DNA from 2 places in the Yersinia hibernica genome. Region 2 is predicted to be linked to the other one. Evidence: predicted binding sites of a transcription regulator. Region 2 holds the regulator's gene; the other holds the start of a gene.

Region 1 (3,428 bases), 1.6 Mb from region 2:
ATAGTCTTGAAAGTTAAGACGAATTAGGTAAAATAGCGGTTCAGCAGTACAATATGTAGTGACGGACGCGGGGTGGAGCAGCCTGGTAGCTCGTCGGGCTCATAACCCGAAGGTCGTCGGTTCAAATCCGGCCCCCGCAACCAATTACATAAATAAGTCATAAAAAGTCAGATAGAAAATAGCATTAAGACGGACGCGGGGTGGAGCAGCCTGGTAGCTCGTCGGGCTCATAACCCGAAGGTCGTCGGTTCAAATCCGGCCCCCGCAACCAATTATTCAGCATTTTTTATCACCATAAAGCACCCTCAAGGGTGTTTTTTTGTTTCTGGCTTTCTCATTATCTCAAGCCCTGACCAGCAAGGGCTATTCTGCCCCTGCTGATATCAATCAATCTGACTAAACTCGAGCCACCGCCCCGCCATTCGCAAAATAGGCCTTGATACCCGCAAAGATGGATTCAGCAACTTGCTGCTGGAAATGGCTGGTTCGCAATTTCCTCTCTTCCTCCAAATTACTAATAAACGCGGTTTCGACCAAAATTGATGGAATATCAGGGGCTTTCAATACTGCGAAGCCCGCCTGATCAACCCGATTCTTGTGCAGTTTATTAATCTTCCCCATGCGGTTCAGCACTTCTTTACCAAATTTCAAGCTGTCATTGATAGTGGCGGTTTGCAGCAAATCAATCATTGTGTGGTCAAGATAGCGATCCCCACTCTTGCTCACCCCACCAATCTGGTCCGCCTCATTCTGTGTTTGTGCCAAAAAGCGTGCCGCCGTACTGGTTGCCCCTTTGGTCGATAATGCAAAAACTGAAGAGCCTCTGGCAGCCTGGCTGGTAAAGGCATCGGCATGAATCGAAATGAATAAATCCGCACGTAGCTTGCGGGCTTTAGCGACCCGCACTTTCAGTGGAATAAAGACATCTTCATTGCGCGTCATAAATACCCGCATATTCGACTCTTTCTTAATCAGTGCCTGTAAGCGGCGGGCAATTTGCAGCACAATGTCTTTCTCACGGGTTTTATTTCGGCCAATAGCGCCAGGGTCTTCCCCACCGTGTCCGGGGTCTAGCATGATAATAATCGGCCTATCCCGCCCGGCCTTACCCGCTTTCGGCGCTTCTGCGGGCAACGTGCGCTCCACATTGCCTTTGTTGTAATCTTCCAATAATGCCAACAGCGGATCATCCTCAGCCGAGGTGGTGCCCTCTTGCGGATACAAATCGACAACTAAGCGGTTTTTGAATTCAGCAAAAGGCTTAAGGGTAAATAATTGTGGGCTGATGCTTTGCTTCAACTCCAGTACCAGCCGGACGGTATTTTTATCAAACTGCCCTATTCGCGCCTGTTTCAGATATGGATCACTGGACTGAACTTGCTTGGTCATCTCTTTCAACACGCTATTGAGATGCACACCTTCAATATCAACCACAATGCGATCCGGGTTCGTCAACGCGAATTGACGATACTTAAGCGGTGTATTGGATTCCAGTGTGACTCGGGTATAGGTTGAGGAGGGCCAAATCCTTACGGCAATAATGTGTGAAGCAGCTGCAAATCCAACCCGAGTGACACTCAGTAGCCAGGCTGCGGCGGCACCTTGTAGTAAACGGCGACGCCCAGAATTATGATTTGAATCTGCCATGTAACTCCAAAGTCACTACCAAAATATGAATAAAAATCGAACAAAAAAAATTTACGAGGAAAAACTTTAACGAATCGATCCCACGCTGTCATCAGAAAAACATTTTTATGTTATTCAATTTATTAATACGCATGTGCCATACATATGCATTTAATAGCAATTTCTTGCTTGCCATCTTGATCAAAAAAGAATAAAAATACAAAAATACCGAATAAAAATTCAAAGAGGGCTTGCCGTGAAGGAACGTAGTACTGAACTGGTTCAGGGATTTCGCCACTCAGTTCCCTATATCAATGCGCACCGCGGCAAGACATTTGTTGTCATGCTAGGGGGCGAGGCGATTGAGCATGAAAATTTCTCTAATATCGTCAACGATATAGGTTTGCTGCATAGCTTGGGGATCCGGCTGGTCGTGGTATACGGCGCCCGCCCACAAATCGACGCCAATTTGGCACAGCACCACTACGAGCCGCTCTATCACAAACATACCCGAGTCACCGATGCCCGGACGCTAGAAATGGTGAAGCAGGCTGCGGGCTTATTGCAGCTGGATATCACGGCAAGATTATCAATGAGTTTGAATAATACCCCACTCCAAGGCGCGCATATCAATGTGGTCAGCGGCAACTTTATCATTGCCCAACCCTTGGGTGTCGATGATGGTGTTGATTATTGTCATAGTGGCCGTATTCGTCGAATCGATGAGGATGCTATTCATCGCCAATTAGACAATGGCGCTATTGTGCTGCTGGGGCCGGTTGCGGTGTCAGTCACTGGCGAGAGTTTTAATCTGACCTCTGAAGAAGTTGCTACTCAGTTAGCAATCAAACTGAAAGCGGAAAAAATGATCGGTTTCTGCTCATCCCAAGGGGTGACAGACAATGAAGGCAATATTATTTCAGAACTGTTCCCCAATGATGCGCAAAAGCGAATTGAAGATTTGGAGCAGGAAGGCGATTACAACTCGGGGACGGTACGTTTTCTGCGTGGTGCAGTAAAAGCTTGCCGCAGTGGTGTGCGCCGCAGCCATTTACTGAGTTATCAAGAAGATGGAGCGCTGGTGCAAGAACTGTTCTCCCGCGATGGGATTGGTACCCAGATTGTAATGGAGAGTGCAGAGCAAGTTCGCCGCGCCACCATCAATGATATTGGCGGCATATTGGAGCTAATTCGCCCGCTGGAGCAACAAGGTATTTTGGTGCGCCGCTCACGTGAGCAGCTTGAGATGGAAATCGACAAATTCACCATTATTGAACGGGATAATCTGACTATCGCATGCGCGGCACTTTATCCATTCCCCGAAGAGCAAATCGGCGAAATGGCCTGTGTTGCGGTGCACCCGGATTATCGCAGCTCATCCCGAGGCGAAATGCTGTTAAAGCGGGTCGCCAATCAAGCTCGGCAGATGGGTCTTAAAAAGCTGTTTGTATTAACTACCCGCAGTATTCACTGGTTCCAGGAGCGCGGATTTACACCCGCTGAAGTTGAGGTGTTACCGATTCAGAAGCAAGAATTGTATAACTATCAACGGCGTTCAAAAATTCTGCTGGCTGATTTGTAGCCACCGAGTGACACCAATGGGGCTAACTGCCCCTTGGGGTCATATCATTATCTCAGCGCATTCAAGCGGTCAACCAACCCGCTAACTCGCAGGGTGGGGGTGCGTATCGCATGGCCCAATACCGAATCGCTGCAATACAGTGTCAAACGCTGGCGGGCGCGAGTAATAGCGGTATAGACCAACTCTCGGGTTAATACCGGCATGAAATTATTAGGCAATA
Region 2 (3,428 bases):
GCTACACTGATTTATTTCACAAACTGCTCGCCTAACTCAATATCTTTGTGCAGCACATCCAGCATGCTGTTCAGTGCCTGTTGTTCAAAAGCACTCAGTTTGCCGATATCTTTACGTTCTGCCACGCCGTCTTTACCCAAGAGAATAGGCTGCGCGAAGAAACGAGCATATTTGCCGTCGCCCTCAACGTAAGAACATTCCACCACATTACTCTCGCCTTGCAGAGCGCGAACCAAAGAAAGGCCAAAGCGCGCAGCAGCCTGCCCCATAGACAGAGTCGCAGACCCGCCACCGGCTTTAGCTTCAACAACTTCAGTCCCTGCATTCTGGATACGCTTAGTCAGATCAATAACTTCTTGCTCTGTGAAGCTGATTCCTGGAATTTGTGAAAGTAATGGCAGGATGGTAACACCTGAGTGGCCGCCAATAACCGGCACTTCGATATCCTGAGGTTGCTTGCCTTTCAGCTCAGCAACAAAGGTGTTCGAACGAATGGTGTCCAGTGTAGTAATACCGAATAATTTATTTTTGTCGTAAACACCGGCTTTTTTCAGCACTTCGGCTGCAATCGCCACCGTGGTATTAACCGGGTTAGTAATAATACCGATTAATGCTTTCGGGCAAGTGCGGGCAATTTGCTCAACCAGATTACGAACGATACCCGCGTTGACATTGAACAAGTCTGAACGGTCCATGCCGGGTTTACGTGCAACACCCGCAGAAATCAGAACAATATCTGCCCCTTGTAGGGCCGGGGTAGCATCTTCACCGCTGAAGCCTTTAATATTAACAGCGGTCGGAATATGGCTCAGATCAACCGCAACACCAGGGGTCACTGGCGCGATATCATATAAAGAGAGGTCTGAACCTGAAGGAAGCTGGGTCTTGAGTAGAAGAGCGAGGGCCTGGCCGATACCACCAGCGGCACCGAGAACTGCAACTTTCATCCTATACTCCTTATTATATTTAATTTAAATTTGCCGTGAATTCATCTATTTACGAACCTTAGTTTATTGCGATTTTAAACACAATCTATTAACAGTCAGATTGAGATATCACGCATCAAAAAAGCGCATAAGGTTGGTGTATTTTAGATTAAATCGCTTATTCATTAATGATATAGCGCACATTATTCTAAAATTCCTTCACGGTATTCGTGACCGGTTAATCGGCGGTTACATTACACCCTTCCTTTACATCAAAACAACATCATTTTAATAACATTTTAGTTACTCGACTCGAATGTTAATAAAAGTTGATTTAGCATAATCGTAACAGCAGGATAATGTTACAATTCCAGCGCACCTTGATATCAGTGCTTTTATCACCAATACTCTATAGTCGTGTTGAATAAAAATTCATTTATATGCATAATAATCCTATTCACTATTGACTGTTCAGGGCACAAAAAATGCGTAACCCCGCCAAACAAGAAGATCTTATCAAGGCGTTTAAAGCGTTATTGAAAGAAGAGAAATTCAGTTCTCAAGGCGAAATTGTTTTGGCCTTGCAGGAAGAAGGCTTTGAAAATATTAACCAGTCCAAAGTTTCGCGCATGTTGACCAAATTTGGTGCGGTCAGAACGCGTAATGCAAAAATGGAGATGGTTTACTGTTTGCCTGCTGAATTAGGGGTTCCGACAACCAGCAGCCCGCTCAAAAATCTGGTATTAGATGTCGATTATAATGATTCGGTTGTGGTGATTAATACCAGCCCAGGAGCGGCCCAATTGATCGCCCGTCTGCTGGACTCATTAGGTAAAGCGGAAGGTATTCTCGGCAGCATCGCGGGGGATGACACTATTTTCACTACTCCAGCTAGGGGTTTCACCGTCGAACAGTTACATGAGGCTATCCTCCGTTTGTTCGAACAAGAACTTTAATTCACGGCCAATATTCTGATGCGGCTTTTATATGCCGCATTATCTCTTTTCATGTTTATCTCTATTGCCTGCCTACCATAAATAGGGCATTTAGCTGCCATTACTGTTTAAAACCACCAGACAACCCTGTTTTTATTCTCTTTATGGTGAAAGTCACCATAACTTTTCGCACTTTTGGTCAAAAGAACTTATCAATTTGATAAGATTACATTTTTTTGTAAAACAGCTGTTTTTTAATCATTTTTTATTCCTTTTTGTTCTTAAAAAATAGTAACTCACGATAAAGTGACGTTAAATATTATTAGCGCGCTATTAATATTCTTAGTGACTAGCTGTATACTCATTTTCGTGACGTAAATCACACTTCCATCGAAGTGATAAAAGAATAAATAGAGGCAATAATATGAAAGTTAAAACTACAATCGCAACCATAAGCATTCTATCTGCTCTGTCATTTGGTGTTTTTTCAGCTGATTCAATCAGTGAAAATCAAGCAGTTAACTTGCAGCCGATGGGGACTATTTCCGTCAGTGGCTTGAATGGAGCGCCTTCTGATATTCGTCAGGCATTGTCTGATAAAGCAGATACCATGGGGGCTAAAGCATACAAAGTTATCGAAGCACGCGAAGAGAATAATTGGCACGCAACAGCCAAGATTTATAAATAAAATTCAGCTGCCAGAGTGAAAGTAAATGCCCCGCTCAGAGGGGCATACTTTGGAACATGATGGTTTATTCAATCTGTTGAGATATTCATTGCAGCAGATTGAATAGAATATTCATTGAAACAAGTTGGTCAGTTCAATCTGCACAACAACCGAATAATCCCTCGTCGTCTATCCGACGAACCCTTTTCCCCCGCTCGACGGGGGCTTTTTTTATCCACTTTAATCCTGAGGCAGTGATTCCTGTTCGGCTTTTTTATCTAATTCACTCAACAGCTTATCGTGAATTCCACCAAACCCGCCGTTGCTCATCACCAAAATGTGATCACCCGGCTGCGCCGCTTTCACAATCATATCAACCAGAGTATCAATGTCAGCGCTCCAATGCGCGGGCTGAATACAGGCTTCAGCCACTTCCACCACTTGCCAAGGAATATGTTGCGGCTGGAACAGAAATACTTCATCCGCGCGCCCTAATGAGGGGGCGAGTTCGTTTTTGCATAACCCCAATTTCATGGTGTTAGAACGCGGTTCCAGCACCGCCAAAATGCGCGCCGTGCCGCCGACTTTGCTGCGCAGAGCCGCTAATGTGGCAAGGATGGCCGTTGGGTGATGAGCAAAATCATCATAAACCGTGACACCATGAGCTTCACCGCGTAATTCCAACCGGCGACGGGCATTAATAAAATCCCCGAGAGCGCGACATGCATCTGCGGGCAAGACGCCAACATGGCGGGCTGCTGCAATAGCCATCAAGCCATTATGCATATTGTGTTCGCCCACCAGTGACCAACTGACCTCACCGACTAATTCCCCCTCAAGGAGCACTTCATAGACACTGGCATCCGTCGATACTTTACGGGCCAACCAACTGCCACTTTC

What was found. The regulator ArgR, encoded in region 2, controls arginine synthesis, uptake and breakdown. The targets are predictions, from matches to a motif close to ANTGAATAAAAATACANT.
Positions count from the first base shown of each region.
Region 1: the regulator ArgR is predicted to act here: its motif matches at 1,833-1,850, upstream of argA (amino-acid N-acetyltransferase).

Region 1 is NZ_CP032487.1:3,650,948-3,654,375, forward strand. Features, by position in the region: tRNA gene D5F51_RS17210 (tRNA-Met) at 67-143, shown strand; tRNA gene D5F51_RS17215 (tRNA-Met) at 195-271, shown strand; gene amiC (N-acetylmuramoyl-L-alanine amidase AmiC) at 397-1,647, opposite strand; gene argA (amino-acid N-acetyltransferase) at 1,883-3,208, shown strand; gene recD (exodeoxyribonuclease V subunit alpha) at 3,256-3,428, opposite strand, start outside.
Region 2 is NZ_CP032487.1:485,715-489,142, reverse strand. Features, by position in the region: gene mdh (malate dehydrogenase) at 12-947, opposite strand; gene argR (transcriptional regulator ArgR) at 1,412-1,882, shown strand; gene yhcN (peroxide/acid stress response protein YhcN) at 2,286-2,549, shown strand; gene mpl (UDP-N-acetylmuramate:L-alanyl-gamma-D-glutamyl-meso-diaminopimelate ligase) at 2,769-3,428, opposite strand, start outside.